DNA from 2 places in the Stenotrophomonas sp. YJH_SMC_36 genome. Region 1 is predicted to be linked to the other one. Evidence: predicted binding sites of a transcription regulator. Region 1 holds the regulator's gene; the other holds the start of a gene.
What was found. The regulator FliA, encoded in region 1, starts transcription of late flagellar genes. The targets are predictions, from matches to a motif close to TAAAGTTTNNCNNNCNNNGGCCGATAA.
Positions count from the first base shown of each region.

Region 2: the regulator FliA is predicted to act here: its motif matches at 3,052-3,078, upstream of AC5P76_RS10245 (methyl-accepting chemotaxis protein).

Region 1 covers NZ_JCAFTD010000012.1:26,317-33,829, reverse strand. Annotated here, with positions in the region: gene AC5P76_RS18460 (flagellar motor protein) at 1-539, opposite strand, end outside; gene AC5P76_RS18455 (chemotaxis protein CheA) at 641-2,473, opposite strand; gene AC5P76_RS18450 (protein phosphatase CheZ) at 2,476-3,081, opposite strand; gene cheY (chemotaxis response regulator CheY) at 3,081-3,473, opposite strand; gene AC5P76_RS18440 (RNA polymerase sigma factor FliA) at 3,531-4,274, opposite strand; gene AC5P76_RS18435 (MinD/ParA family ATP-binding protein) at 4,271-5,158, opposite strand; gene flhF (flagellar biosynthesis GTPase FlhF) at 5,145-6,797, opposite strand; gene flhA (flagellar biosynthesis protein FlhA) at 6,943-7,513, opposite strand, start outside.
Region 2 covers NZ_JCAFTD010000004.1:366,152-373,664, forward strand. Annotated here, with positions in the region: gene clpS (ATP-dependent Clp protease adapter ClpS) at 1-123, opposite strand, end outside; gene AC5P76_RS10225 (hypothetical protein) at 232-702, shown strand; gene AC5P76_RS10230 (NUDIX hydrolase) at 704-1,165, shown strand; gene mnmA (tRNA 2-thiouridine(34) synthase MnmA) at 1,162-2,304, shown strand; gene hflD (high frequency lysogenization protein HflD) at 2,301-2,915, shown strand; gene AC5P76_RS10245 (methyl-accepting chemotaxis protein) at 3,107-4,297, shown strand; gene AC5P76_RS10250 (hypothetical protein) at 4,396-4,614, shown strand; gene AC5P76_RS10255 (hypothetical protein) at 4,751-5,059, shown strand; gene AC5P76_RS10260 (hypothetical protein) at 5,179-5,643, shown strand; gene AC5P76_RS10265 (hypothetical protein) at 5,788-6,138, shown strand; gene AC5P76_RS10270 (GAD-like domain-containing protein) at 6,135-7,250, shown strand; gene AC5P76_RS10275 (bifunctional diguanylate cyclase/phosphodiesterase) at 7,292-7,513, opposite strand, start outside.

The DNA of each region.
Region 1 (7,513 bases):
TGCCCCAGCTTGCTGGGGTCGGCCAGGTTCTTCATGACGGCGATCAGGCCCAGCACCGCACCGATGATGCCCAGCGTCGGCGCATAGATGCCCATGCCCTCGAAGACCTTGGCAGCGGCCTGGTCACGGTGTTCCTGGCTGCCCAGCTCGATCTCCAGCATGTGCCGGATCGATTCGGGCTCGACGCCGTCGACCAGCAGCTGCAGGCCTTTGCGCAGGAACGGATCCTGCTGCGCTTCCACCTGCGCTTCCAGGCCCAGCAGGCCCTGGCGGCGGGCGATGTTGCTCCACTCGACGATCTGCTGGATCAGCTCGCGACGATCGCTGTGCGGCGGGCGCACGACCCAGCGCACGATCCGGAAGGCATGCCTGAATACGGCGGGTGCGGTGTGCAGCAGGATCGCGGCGATGGTGCCGACGATGACGATCACGAACGCCGCAGGCGACCACAGGGACGCCAGTCCGGCGCCCTTGAGGATGCTGCCGCCGACCAGCGAGGCCAGGGCGAGAAAGAGTCCGATGAGGCTGAGTCTATCCATGGGTCCGGTATCGGCGTGTGTGAATGGGACTTGAGACACCGGTCGATCGCGTACAGACGGTAGTCACAGTTTCTGGTTCGCCAGGCATGGCCCGGCGAGCGTCATCGCAGGCCATCCACGTCGAGGATGAGGGCCATCCGGCCATCACCGATCAGCGTCGCACCGGCGTAGCCGCGCAGGCCGCGCAGGGCCTTCGGCAATGGCTTGATGACCACTTCCTCGCGCCCACGGACCTGGTCCACGACCAGGCCGAAGCGCGCCTCGCCGGCCTGCAGCACCACGATGGTGAGCAGCGCCGAGGCGGCCGGCGTCACATCCAGCCACTGGCGCAGATCGACCAGCGGCAGGGTGTGCGAGCGACGATCCAGCACCGCCCGGCCATCGAACCAGCCCAGCGAGGTGCGCGGTGCATGCAGCACTTCCATCACGCGCGCCAGCGGCAGCGCATAGACGTCCTCGCCGGCCTGCACCAGCAGGGTTGGCAGGATCGCCAGGGTCAGCGGCACGCGGATCAGGAAGCGGCTGCCCCGACCCAGTTCCGACTGGATCTGGATCTGCCCACTGAGCTCGCGGATGCGCGACTGCACCACATCCATGCCGACGCCGCGGCCGGAGATGTCGGTCACCTGCTGCTTGGTGGAGAAGCCGGGCAGGAACACCAGGTGCAGGCATTCCTCGCTGCTCAGCCGGGCCGCCGCCTCCGGGTCGATCAAGCCCTTTTCGCGTGCTTTCGCGCGCAGTTTTTCCGGATCGATGCCGGCGCCATCGTCCTGCACCTCGATGCTGACGTAGTCGCCTTCCTGCTGGGCCGACAGACGCACGTGGCCCATGCGTGGTTTGCCCTGTGCTTCGCGCAGATCGGGCATCTCCACACCATGGTCGATGGCGTTGCGGACCAGGTGCACCAGCGGGTCGGCCAGGGCCTCGACCAGGTTGCGGTCAAGCTCGGTTTCGGCGCCGACCAGCTCCAGGTCCACTTCCTTCTTCAGCGAGCGGGCAACATCGCGGGCGACCTTGGGGAAGCGCGAGAACACCTTGCCGACCGGTTGCATGCGCGTGCGCATCACTGCCGACTGCAGGCGCGCGGTGGCGATGTCCAGGGTCGACACGGCGCGGTCCAGTTCCTCGTCGCGCAGGCGCGCACGCAGGGTCTTGAGCCGGTTGCGCGACAGCACCAGTTCGCCGATCAGGTTGACGATCGCATCCAGCCGCTTGGTATCCACGCGCACGGTGTGCTCGGCCTCGGCCACCGGCTTGTTGGCCGCGGGCTTGGCAGCGGCGGCCGCGGGGCGCGGTGCGGGCAGTGCAGGCGCAGGCGCCGGCGGAGCAGCCACGGGTTTCGCGCCGGGGGCGGCGCCGCCGTGCAGCTGGTCCAGCAGGGCTTCGAACTCATCCTCGCTGATCAGGCCATCGTCGGCCTTGACCGGCGTCGCCACTGCGGTGGGGGCGTTGCTGCCGTGCAGCTGATCGAGCAGGGCCTCGAACTCGTCGTCGGTGATCAGGTCACCGGCAGCGGGCGCGGCTGCTGTGGGGGCGACAGCAGCCGGCGCAGCAGTGCCGTGCACGTCGAACTGGGCGATCAGGTCCGGCGGGGCATAGCCGGGTTCGTTGCCGGAAGACACGGCATCCAGCATCGATTGCAGGTAGTCCAGAGACTGCTGTGCGGCATCGAAGTGATGCGGCTGCAGCACCGCCTGGCCAGCGCGGGCGGCGCCCAGTGCCTCTTCGGCGGCATGGCACAGCTCGACCATGGCGGTGATGCCGAGGAAGCCGGCGCCGCCCTTGAGCGTGTGATAGCCACGGAACACGGCGTTGAGCTGGTCGGCGTCCTGCGGCGCCTGTTCCAGCGACACCAGCTGTTCGCCGAGGCGATCCAGGATTTCCTGTGCCTCGATGATGAAATCGGCGGTGATGTCGTCGGATACCGCGCTCATGCTTACAGTCCCAGGTCCGACAACAGGTCGTCGGCGTCGTTCTGAGAGACCGCGTGGCGGTCCAGTCCCTTCAGTGCCGGTCCGGCCAGCGCCGGATCGGTGCGATGCTGCTCCGGTGGCAGGCCCAGCGCGCCAAAGCCTTCGTGCACGCGGCGGACGATGCCGACCACGCGACGGATGATCTGTCCGGTCAGGTCCTGATAGCTCTGGGTCAGGGCAATCTCGGTCAGGTTGTGGCGGATGCGTTCCAGCTGCGCATCCTGCCCCGGCTGCAGGCCTTCGGCGCGCAGCTGTTCGGTGAGGCTGCGGCACTCTTCGGCCAGGTCCAGGGTGCGGTGCGTGGCCTGTTCGGTCATCGCCACCACATGGTCCAGGCGCGCGCAGGCGTCGTCCAGCTCGCCCGCCTCGCTGGGGACGGTCGGCAGTTCGCCCAGGGCCTGGCCCAGTTCGCGGGCCAGCCGTGACAGGCCGCTCATCATCGGCTGCGTGCGTGCGGCCACCAGGGCGTCGATGCGCTGGCGCCAGGCGCTCTCGTCGCCGGATTCGAGCGCGTCGAGGGCTTCCTGCAGGCGCAGGACGAGGGCGTTCTTGTCGACCGTGGCGTCCATCAGGCGCTGGCCGCCAGGCGTTCGAAGATCTTGCCCAGTTTCTCTTCCAGCGTCTGCGCGGTGAACGGCTTGATGATGTAGCCGTTCACGCCGCTCTGCGCCGCTTCGATGATCTGCTCGCGCTTGGCCTCGGCGGTGACCATCAGCACCGGCAGGGTCTTGAGCTTGGCATCGGCGCGGATCGCCTTGAGCAGTTCGATGCCGGTCATCACCGGCATGTTCCAGTCGGTGACCACGAAGTCGAACGGCTGGCTCTGCAGCATCGACAGTGCGGCATGCCCGTCCTCGGCTTCGGCGGTGTTGGTGAAGCCCAGATCGCCCAGCAGATTCTTGACGATGCGGCGCATGGTCGAGAAGTCGTCGACGATCAGGATGCGCATGTTCTTGTTCAAAGCGGAGTTCCTTTGTTGTTCAGTCGCCCGCGGTGGCCGTGGCCGCCGCGGGCATGTTCATTCTTCAAGCCCGGCATCCGCGGCCTCGAAGATCTTCAGCCGGCCGCGCAGGCGCAGCACGGCCTGGCCGTGGATCTGGCAGACGCGCGATTCGCTCACGCCGAGCACCGCGCCGATCTCCTTCAGGTTCAGCTCCTGCTCGTAGTACAGCGAGAGCACCAGCTGTTCGCGTTCGGGCAGATGGCCGATGGCCTTGCCCAGTTCGCGGCCGAATTCGCCACGTTCCAGGACCTGCTGCGGTGTGGGTCCGCCCTGGGCGACGGTGTCCAGTTCGCCCTGGTCTTCGATGCGCGATTCCAGGCTCAGCACCTGGCCGCGCGAGGCGTCCTCCATCAGCCGCAGGTACTCGGGCAGTGGCATGTCCATGGCCGCCGCCACCTCGGTGGCACTGGCTGCACGGCCCGTGGTCTGCTCCAGGCGGCGGATGGTGGCGGCCGCATCGCGGGCGCGCCGATGCACCGAGCGCGGTACCCAGTCGCCACGGCGGATCTCGTCGATCATCGAGCCGCGGATGCGGATCGAGGCATAGGTCTCGAACGAGGCACCCTGGTCGGCGTCGTAGCTGCGCGAGGCTTCGATCAGGCCCATCATGCCGGCCTGGATCAGGTCGTCCACTTCGACGCTGGCCGGCAGGCGTGCGGCCAGGTGATGGGCGATGCGCCGCACCAGGTCCGAGTGCTGGGCGATGACCTCGGTCGCCGCCGAGCGCTGGACTTCCCTGTACTGGGCCGCGCCTTTCATGCTGCCACCCCGCGTTGCTTGAGGATGCGCTCGAGGAAGAATTCAACGCCACCGCGTGGCTCGGTGGGGGCCTGCCAGCGGGCGGTGCGACGGGCGATCTCGGTGATCGCCAGCGCCGCCGGGCTGGATGGATAGGCCTTCACCACCGGCTGCTGGCGCTGCACCGACAGGCGCAGCCAGTCATCCTGCGGCACGCAGCCCAGGTAGTTCAGCGAGACATCGGCAAGGAACTTCTCGCAGACCCGGGTCAGCTTTTCATACAGCACGCGGCCCTCGTTGGGGTCGCGCACCATGTTGGCCACCACCTGGATGCGGTCCACGCCGCGCTCGCGCGACAGCACCTTGATCAGTGCGTAGGCGTCTGTGATCGAGGCCGGTTCGTCGCAGACCACGACAACCGTGTCCTGTGCGGCCTGGCAGAAGGTCAGCACGCCGTCGGTGATGCCGGCGGCGGTGTCCACCACCATGATGTCCAGCTCGCGTTCCAGTTCGGAGAACACGTTCACCAGGCCGATGTGCTCGGCCGGGGCCAGCTCGGCCATGTGCCGCCGACCGGACGCGGCCGGCACCACCAGCACGCCGTTCGGACCTTCGACGATCACGTCTTCCAGCGAGCAGCGGCCGGCGACCAGATCCGCCAGGGTGTGGGTGGGATTCAGGCCCAGGATCACGTCGATGTTGGCCAGGCCCAGGTCGGCGTCGAGCAGCAGCGTGCGCTTGCCCATGCCGGCCAGCGCCACGGCCAGGTTGGCCGAGACGTTGGTCTTGCCGACGCCGCCCTTGCCGCCGGTCACGGCGATGGTGCGCACAGGGCCGAGCGGCTCGCTGCGGGTGGCCGACAGCGGGAAGGTCTTGGTCAGCTTGGCGTACTCACGCGACGGCATGGTTCAACTCCGGGTTGCAGGGCATATCGGCCGCTCGGCGCAAATCTTCAAGGCGAAGTACAAGATTGGCCGCGCTGGCCCGGTGCAGGTCGTCCGGAACGTCCTGGCCATCGGTCACCCAGGTGATCGGCAGCGCGTGGTCTACCGCCACTGACAGGGCGTTGCCGAAGCGGCCGGTCTCATCCAGCTTGCTCAGCACCAGGCCCTGCAGGTTGGCCGCGCCGAAGCGGCGCACCACCTCGTCCATGTCGCCAAAGCTGGTATTGGCCGGCAGCACCAGCAGGGTGCGGACCTGGCGGGCGGCACGCAGCCACTGCAGCTGCGCGGCCAGGGCGCGGTCACGCGGGCCCAGGCCAGCGGTATCGATCAGCACCAGCTTGTAGTCCTTCAGCCGCTCCAGCAGCTGGTCCAGGTCGGTACCGCTGTTGGCTTCATGTACCGCGATGCCGAGCTGGCGGCCATAGCCGTACAGCTGCTCGCGGGCACCGATGCGCAGCGTGTCGGTGGTGACCAGGGCCACATCGCGCGGCGCGTGCTTCTCGGCGAAGCGCGAGGCGAGCTTGGCGATGGTGGTGGTCTTGCCGGCCCCGGTCGGACCGACCAGAGCGATCACGCCGCCTTCTTCCAGCGGATCGACCGGCGCGATCGGCAGCCTGCGCGAGATCAGGCCCAGCATCAGCCCGCGGCCCCGGTGGGCTTCGGTATCCAGCGGTATCTGCATGGCCACATCGCGGGCCAGCCCGGCATCGAATCCGTACTCGTCCATCAGGTCCAGGGCGGTCGCCCGCACCGGGCAGCCGCGCAGGCGCTCGTCGGTGAAGCGGTTCATCTCGCGCTCGATGACCTGGCGCATGCCGGCCACTTCGTGGCGCAGCTGGCGGATCTCGGCATCGTCCTGTGCAACCACCGTCAGTACCGGCGCCGGGGCAAGGAGCGGCGCCGGGGCCGGCGCGGTCTCCGCTTCAGCGGCAGCGGCAGGGGCTGGCGTGGTCTCGGCAACGTCCTGCGCGTACGGCGGCTCGGGGTGCACGGACTCGGCCTGCGCAGTGGCCGCAGTGGTGATCGGCAGCGGCGGCGGCAGCACTGCCGGCGCGGGGGATTCGTGATGCTCGTCCTGCGGCGGGTCGATCAGGAAACGGGCGCGGTTGGCGGGCGCCGGTGCGGGAGCCACGACGGCGCTCGCGAACGGCGCGAAGATCTGCTCCGGCAGTGCCGGATCGTTGACGGTGGCACGCGCCAGGGTGGCAGCGAAGCCGGAACTGCCGCGGGTGGGCACGATCTCGTCCGCACTGTCCAGGGTGCGGCCGGTGGCACCGACGGCCGCGCGGGCGAGGGCGGCCACGGCCGATGTGGTGGCGGTCACCGGCTGCTGGGCCGGTGTCGCGGAGCGGCGGCGGGTGACTGCGGCGATCACTGCATCCGCGGCGGTGCGCGGTTTCGGCGGCGGCGGAGCCACGTCGCGCCGCGAGGCTTCCAGCGCGCGTTGCACCGCGCTCTCGTCATAGTTGGCTGCGGCGACGATCTCGACGCCTTCCTCGATCCGGCGGTTGGACAGGATCACAGCATCGGGACCATGTTCCTTGCGCACCAGGTTCATGGCCGAGCGCATGTCGGCGGCGACGAATCGTTTGATTTTCATGCTGTGGTCACGGGACGGGGACGGCGGGGTGGTGGTGGGAGAACGCGGGTGGTCGGTGGTCTGCACGGAACGGGTTCCCCTTGGCATCTGTCTGTTGCGGTGGTTCGAAGGTGGTGTCTGTTTTCTGACGCATCGGTGGGCGGCGTCAGCTGATCGTTCCGACCAGCTTCAGGCGCTTGTCCTCCGGCACTTCGCTGTACGCCAGTACCGACAGCGACGGAACGCTGTGACGGACCAGGCGTGCCAACGCGGCACGTACCGGGCCGGGAACCAGCACGACCGCGGGCTCGTTGCGGGCTTCCTGCTTGCTGACACATTCGGCCAGACTCTGATGCAGTCGCTCGGCAAGCCCGGGTTCCAGCGCGGCGCCGTTGCCCTGCGTGGACTCCTGCAAGACGCGTTCCAATTGCGGGTTGAGGGTGAACACCGGCAGCTCCACCGACATTCCGGCGATCTCCTGCACGATGAAGCGGCCGAGCGCGGTGCGCACTGCGGCGGTGAGCGTGGCCGGGTCCTGGCTGGACGGCGCGTGCTCCACCAGTGCTTCGGCGATCTTGCGCAGCTGGCGGATCGGAATGCGTTCCACCAGCAGGTTCTGCAGCACCCGCACCACGGCCGACAACGGCAGCGCCTTGGGCGTCAGATCTTCGACGAGCTTGGGTGCGCTCTTGGCGAGGTTGGCCAGCAGGTGCTGCACCTCTTCGTGGCCCAGCAGC
Region 2 (7,513 bases), on a different contig from region 1:
CGGGGTGTAGTCGTCGTTGAGCAGCATGACCTGGTAGAACGGCGGCGGCGCCACTTCCGGGCGCGCGGGCTCCACGGCGATGCCGTGCTCGTGGTGGGAATCGGGGGAAGACTCGCGGGGCATCCGGTCATTATAGAGGTTGCCGCGCGCCCGCGTCGGCCCTCCCGGAATGGACGGCACGGACGGCCGCCGTCACAATTGTCCTTCCCACCCCGGTTTCACAGGATTTTCATGAAAAGGACCCTTCTGCCTGCCCTGTTGATCGCCCTGGCCTGTGCCGGTCCGGCGAGCGCAGCCGATGCCGACGCTGCCGTCGGTCGCCAGCTGGACAAGCTGGGCTACAACTACGAGGTCGACGAGGATGGCGACTACCGCCTGGTGTTCGACGTCGAGGGCGACCGCACCCAGATGGTGTACGTGCGCTCGGCGGTGGAAGACTTCGGCAGCCACAACATCCGTGAGATCTGGTCGCCAGGCTACACGTCCAAGACCAAGCAGTTCCCGGTCGCGGTCGCCAACCGCCTGCTGGAGGACTCGCAGGACGCCAAGATGGGCGGCTGGGTGAAACAGGAGGCGACCGCGATGTTCGTGGTGAAGATCGACGCCGATGCCACCGCCGACCAGCTCAGCGACGCCATCGATGCCGCGATCCGCACCGCCGACGCGATGGAACTGGAACTGACCAAGAAGGACGATCTCTGAGGTGAATGCCACGCCGGACCCGCGCTGGGCACCGCACGCCACCGTCGCCACCGTCGTGGTCGACGGTGGCCGCGTGCTGCTGGTCGAGGAGACCATCGATGGCCGCGCCGTGCTCAACCAGCCTGCCGGGCACCTCGAACCCGGCGAGAGCCTGGCCGAGGCGGCGCTGCGCGAGACCCGCGAGGAGACCGGCTGGACGGTTCAGCTGACCGACTTCATCGGCTGTTACCAGTGGACGGCGGGCGACGGTACGACGTTCCTTCGCTTCTGCTACGCGGCGCGCCCGGTCTCGCATGATCCGGCGCAGCCGCTCGACACCGGCATCGACCGCGCGCTGTGGATGACCCCGGCCGAGCTGCAGGCCGCCGGGCAGCGCCAGCGCAGCCCGCTGGTATGGCAGGTCGTGGCGGACTATCTGGGTGGCCAGCGCCACCCGCTTTCGCTGGTCCGGGAGGTCGCATGAGCACCCCGCGCGTGATGGTGGGCGTTTCCGGTGGCGTCGATTCGTCGGTCGCCGCCTGGCGGCTGGTGCAGCAGGGCGAGGCCGTGGCCGGCCTGTTCATGCAGAACTGGGCCGACGACGGCAGCGGCGACTGCCGCGCCGAGGATGATCGCCGCGATGCGGTGGCGGTCTGCGGCCTGCTGGGCATTCCCTTCCATTTCCGCGACTTCTCCAGCGAGTACTGGCAAGGCGTGTTCGAGCATTTCCTGGCCGAGTACGCCGCCGGCCGCACCCCCAATCCGGACGTGCTGTGCAACCGCGAAGTGAAGTTCAAGCACTTCCTGGACGCGGCGCGTGAACTGGGCGCCGAGCGCATCGCCACCGGCCATTACGCGCGGGTGACCCAGCGCGGCCACCAGTGGCTGCTGCTGCGCGGCGCCGACCGCTCCAAGGACCAGAGCTATTTCCTGCACCAGCTGGGGCAGGAGCAGCTGGCCGCCACCCTGTTCCCGATCGGCGACCTGGAAAAGAGCGACCTGCGCCGGATCGCCCGTGACGTCAGCCTGCCGACCCATGCCAAGAAGGACTCCACCGGCATCTGCTTCATCGGCGAGCGCGACTTCCGCGAGTTCCTGGGCCGCTACCTGCCGGCCCGGCCGGGACAGATCCTCGACCCGGCCGACGGCAGCGTGATTGCCGAGCATCCGGGCGTGTTCTATTTCACGCTCGGCCAGCGCGAGGGCCTGAACATCGGCGGCGTGCGTGGCCGCCCGGCCGCGCCGTGGTACGTGGTCGGCAAGGACGTGGCCAGCAACGTGCTGTATGTCGATCAGGACCGCGACAGCCCGTGGATGCTCTCCGAACGCCTGCGTTCGGAAACCGCGCACTGGATCGCCGGCGCACCACCGGCCCGGCGTTTCGAATGCACTGCCCAGACCCGCTACCGCCAGCCCGACGAGCCGTGTACGGTCGATGTGCTGGACGATGGCAGCGTGCTGGTCACCTTTGCCCGCCCGCAGCGGGCCGTCACGCCCGGCCAGTCGCTGGTGCTGTATGACGGCGAGATCTGCCTGGGCGGTGCGGTGATCGCCGCCACCGATGCGCCGCTGGAACAGCGCCTGCGCACCACCCCTTCTCCTTTTGAGGTAATCGCTGCATGAGTTTCACTGTCGACGACCGCGTCCTGGCCCTGGCCGGCATTGCCCAGGCCCTGCAGCAGGTGCGCCGCATCGCCGATACCGGCCATTCCGACGCCGCCGCTGTACGTACCGCGGTGGACAGCGTGTTCCGCGTCGACGCGTCCTCTCCGCAGGAGGTGTTCGGCGACCGCCACGCGCTGAAGTCGGGCCTGCGCCTGCTGCACAACTACTTCCGCAACCAGGGCCAGGATCCGATCCTGCCCAAGCTGGCATTGTCGGTGCTGCAGCTGGAGCGCCGCTTCGTGCAGGACCGCGCAACCGTCAACAAGGTTGCCGCGGGCATCGAGCAGGCGCAGCGCAAGGCCGCCGAACTGGGCGACAGCGGTCACCCGGATGTGCTGGCCAGCCTCGGCGGCGTCTATGCGGACACCATCAGCCATCTCAAGCCGCGGGTGATGGTGCAGGGCAACCCGCATTACCTGGGCCAGGCCGGTGTGGTCTCCGAGATCCGTGCCCTGCTGCTGGCCGCCGTCCGCGCTGCGGTGCTGTGGCGGCAGGTGGGCGGCAGCTACTGGGACTTCCTGTTTGGCCGCAAGGCGATGGTCGAGGCCGTGGACCGCCTGCTGGCCTGATCGTTGCATCCGCCGGGCATGGCCCGGCGCTACCGCATCGCCTGACCGTCGCGCAGCGCTGCCGGGGTAGCGCCGGCCCATGCCCGGCGAGCGTCCGGCGCCGGAAATCCGACGCATTCAGAAAGCGCATCGACGTTAAAGAGAAGGGGCACACGGCCGATACATCCTCCGTGCACCTCCCGAGAACGTCCATGTACTCACGCATTTTCATTCGTCTGGCCGCCCCCCTGGCCCTGACCCTGCTGCTCCCCTTCGCCATCGGTTTCGAATGGCCGGCCGCCCTGCGCTGGGCGATCCTGACCACGATGACGCTGAGCTGGCTGGGCTTTGCGTGGTGGACCGCGCGCGCCCAGGCGCACCGCTCACCGGAACAGGCCCGCGTCCTGCGTGAGCAGGACCAGCTGCTGACCGAGCTGCGCAGCTTCGTCGGCAACGAAATCGACGGTTCGCGTGGTGAAGTGGAACGCGCCCGCGACCTGATCCGGCAGGCGGTATCGAGCCTGGGCGGCAGCTTCGATGCAATGAACCGCAAGTCGCGCCAGCAGAGCCAGGCGCTGTCGCGCATCGTCGACCGTGCCGGCGATGAAGGCAGTGCGGGCCTCGACGTTGCGCGGTTCGCCCAGCATGCCAGCCATCGCATGGAGCAGCTGGTGGAAGCGCTGGAACAGGTCAGCGGCCAGAGCTCTACCACCGTGCAGCACATCGACCAGATGGCGCAGCACCTGGACGGCATCTTCGCCCTGCTGGAAGACGTCAAGTCGATTGCCGACCAGACCAACCTGCTGGCGCTGAATGCCGCCATCGAAGCGGCCCGTGCCGGCGAGGCCGGCCGCGGCTTCGCGGTGGTCGCCGACGAAGTGCGCAACCTGTCCGAGCGCTCGACCACCTTCAACGAACAGATCCGAAAGCTGGCGCACAGCTCCAAGGACGCCATCGCCAAGGTCCGCGAGACGGTCTCGCACATGGCTTCGCGCGACATGGACCGCTCCCGCGAAGCACGCCAGGAAGCAGCAGCCATGCTGGACAACGTGGCACAGATCAATGCTTCGCTGGGCGAAGGCATGCGAGAGGTGTCCGAGTGTGCGCGTGCCATCGACGGCAGCGTCGCCGAGGCCGTGCGCGCGCTGCAGTTCGAAGATATCGCCACGCAGGCGCTGGGTGGCGTGCATACCCACCTCGACCGACTGACCGCGATCAACCGCGAAGCGGTGGCCCTGCAGGAACTGCTGCACCGCAATGGCGGCGTCTTCGACGAAGAGATCGCCAGCGCGCTGCAGCGCACCGGCAACCGTCTGCGCGAACTGCGCAACGAATGGGAGCGCCCGCCGCACAAGCCGGTCGCCCAGCAGAACATGGGCGCCGGTACCGTCGAACTGTTCTGAGACGCGTGTCCGCTGCCCTCTCCGGCAGTCTGCAAGGCCCCGGCTCGACCGGGGCCTTTGCCTGTGATCCACCGCCGAATGCATCCTGTACGCGCCCCATGGCCCTGATCAGCGCCCCGCCCTCCTCCCTCACCGACATCGAACGCCCGCGCAACGCCAGCGTGCGAGAACAGCTGCAGCAGCTGGAAAAGGTCGCGCATGAGGAGATCCGCGAGCTGCAGCAGCTCGCCGATGCGCGCCCGCCCTCGCCCGGTACCGCCGGCGAACTGCTGAGCATGGCCTGGGACCTGGGGTTGGATGGAGATGCCCTGAAGTAGATCCACGCCATGCGTGGATGGCCTGCACCGCCTCCCGTTCCAGATCCATGACATGATCCGCCCAAGCCACCTACGGCTGGACACGGAGTGTCGTGGCATGAGCACCACGTTCATGACCTGACTGGGATTTGCTGCGATGGTGCTCGTCTCCGTCACCTTCACCTGGCGCCCTGCCTACGCCACCTTGCGGCTGCCCCGGCACAGACCTGTCGCATTCCTGTTCGGCAGCCTGCTCTTCATGCTGATGGCATTTCTGGCTGCCTGGATGGCTGCAACCGCCATCAGTACCGGGCATGTCCATCTAAGCCATCATCTCTCCGGCACCATTGAAGCGTGGCGCGAGATCGAGCCGATGACCTGCTGGCTGATCATCGTGGCGGAGTACTTGCTAGGGCTCCTGATCGCCAGCTATCCCATCGCGGGCATCGCATTGATGAACCGGTAGATCCACGCCATGCGTGGATGCACCTGCACGCCCCTGCACCTTCCACCCTTTCGGACTTGTTGCATGGCCTGGGTCATCGGCTCCGGGCACACTCACCGCCCTCCCTCCTTGGCAGCGTCATGACATTCAATCCGGAAGAAGCGCAAGAAACCTTCGAACAGTTTCTGATCATCATGGACGATCAGATTGAATGGCTGATCGAGCAAGCGCAGCAGCGCGGCGTCGACCTTGACGGTAGCCTGGAGAGCCTTGATCGCCTCGAAACCCTGTACACGTTGATGGCCGCAACGTTATCGAAGGACGAACAGGCTGCCCTGAGGATTGTGTTTGCACGATATCTTGGGGAAACCGTGTGTCAGCATCACGGCGGCAAATGGACTCTCCCACTGGATGATCCCAAGGACATCAGTTTCAACATGCCGGTTATCGTGGGGCATTCATCCTGCCCGTGGCTGGAGTTCAATCCCATCCACACGATGCGAGCCTACTCACTTCGGCCCAAGCCCGGAATGATCCGAAGCGTCGTTGCGCACAGTGTTGCTCCGCGGATTCTGGATCTCAGCGATCTGGCGGAAGAGCACTGACGCCAATAGGAGAGACTACTCGGTTCAGTTGACGGACCCATCGAGACTGCGGCTCGTGCCCGGGATCATCCGCGCGTGGCATGGATCTACTGAGACAGCGCTGTCGCCATGGCATGATGCCACGGTCCCGTTCATGGAAGACCGATGGCCGCCGCCCTGATCGCATTGATGCTGCTGGAACTCCTGCTGCTGTTGTTCTGGGGCACCGATCTTCTTCCGCACCGGCATCGTCCTGTTCAACCAGCGCACGGCCAGCTGGTGTTCTACATCGGCTATCGCATCCAGCGGCGACGCTATGTCGAAGTTGTGGAATCCGTTTGCGCGCGGGTGCGCTCCGATTCCCGCGACGGTTCGTTGACCCAAGCCGGTAGATCCACGCCATGCGTGGATGACGCCCCCGCGATTCACAGTTTTCGGATTGGTTGCATGGAATGCGATCAACGCACCCTTCATCGTGCCGGACCCATTTCGGTTCAAATCAGCCCAGCCCGATGACCAGCGCCGCCCTCTGCCTTTCGCTTGCCTTGCAGCTTCCGGTTGCCCCCGACCCATTGACCCTGGATCCCGATTCCCTCGCGACGCTTCAGCAGGCGCTGCAGACATTCGGAGCGTTCCAGCACCCCTATTCTGCTCCGATCGACGCATACGACCCTGACGCGGGCGTGATCGACGCATCGGTCGAGGTCTCCGCGGGGTGTCTGCAGGAGGGTCCAAAGGTCATCGTCCTGGACGATGATGGCGACGAGACACTCGAGCGCTATCTGGTGCTGGACAAACCTTGGCATGACCTCTCTGCGGGCACGCTGCTTCGGGTCTCCGGAGGCACGGCGACCGTCATTCCAACACACGAGGAGAGCCCGGCGCTTGCACGGGCGCAGACACTGCTCGCCTTCCTGGACTACCTGCCCTTCAACATGGATTCAAATGCGCAGGCCATACCCGGCTCCGGGTTGCCGGTGGCGGGGTTGGGCAATGCCGAGTTCCTCCAGGGTTTCAATCCGAGCTCCAAAGGTGAAGCCGTTCCGGAGGCGACCCTGGCAGCATGGGAGGGCGTACTGCCCGAACTGCTGTTGGCGCTGTGGCGGCGCGACGGGCTCGCACGCTATCGCGATGACAGGCTCACTCTGGTCGATCCCCTCCTGTATGCGGGGCTTGCCACGGAACTCCTGCAGGGCAACCCGATGGAGGGCGCCGATACCTTCCATGTCTATGCGGTGACGGCTTTCGGCCAGATTCTGTTGTGTGGGGAGAACACCTCTGCGCAGATCAGCATCGACCCGCACAGCGGACAGGTTTCGGCGGAGCCGGAGGTACCCGGGCCCGCCGATGCGGTGGAACGCAACTGGAAACTGGCGTACATGCTGACGTTCCTGGATGGCCCCTATCTCGATGTCACCGACGAGCAGGAACAGCCCTTATATGCACATGCACTCGATTCACTGGGACCCTTGCACGCGAACGAGATCTACAGCTTCTCGCCTGCGGCCGTCGAAGGCGGCTGGGAGGCAGCACATCTGGTCAAGCGGGATCGCCTCGCCGAGCTGAAGGCACTCGCCGGGCAGGCAACCGCAAGGCGTTCCCTGCGGCAGGATTCAGACAGCAGGTAGATCCAGCAAGCCGCGCTGCGGGCGATCAACTGTGCAGGTCGTCAACGCACCAGCAGCGCTTCGTTGCCGGCGTCCGTGCGCGACGGTGACTGATGCTGCTGGCGCAGCCACTGCGCCAGGTCGCGCGGGCTCAGCGGCCGCGAGTACAGGTAGCCCTGGATCTCGTCGCAGCCCTGGCGGCGCAGCATGTCTTCTTCCTGGTGCGTTTCCACACCTTCGGCCACGACCTTCATGCCCAGCGCGTGGCCCAGGTGCACGATGGC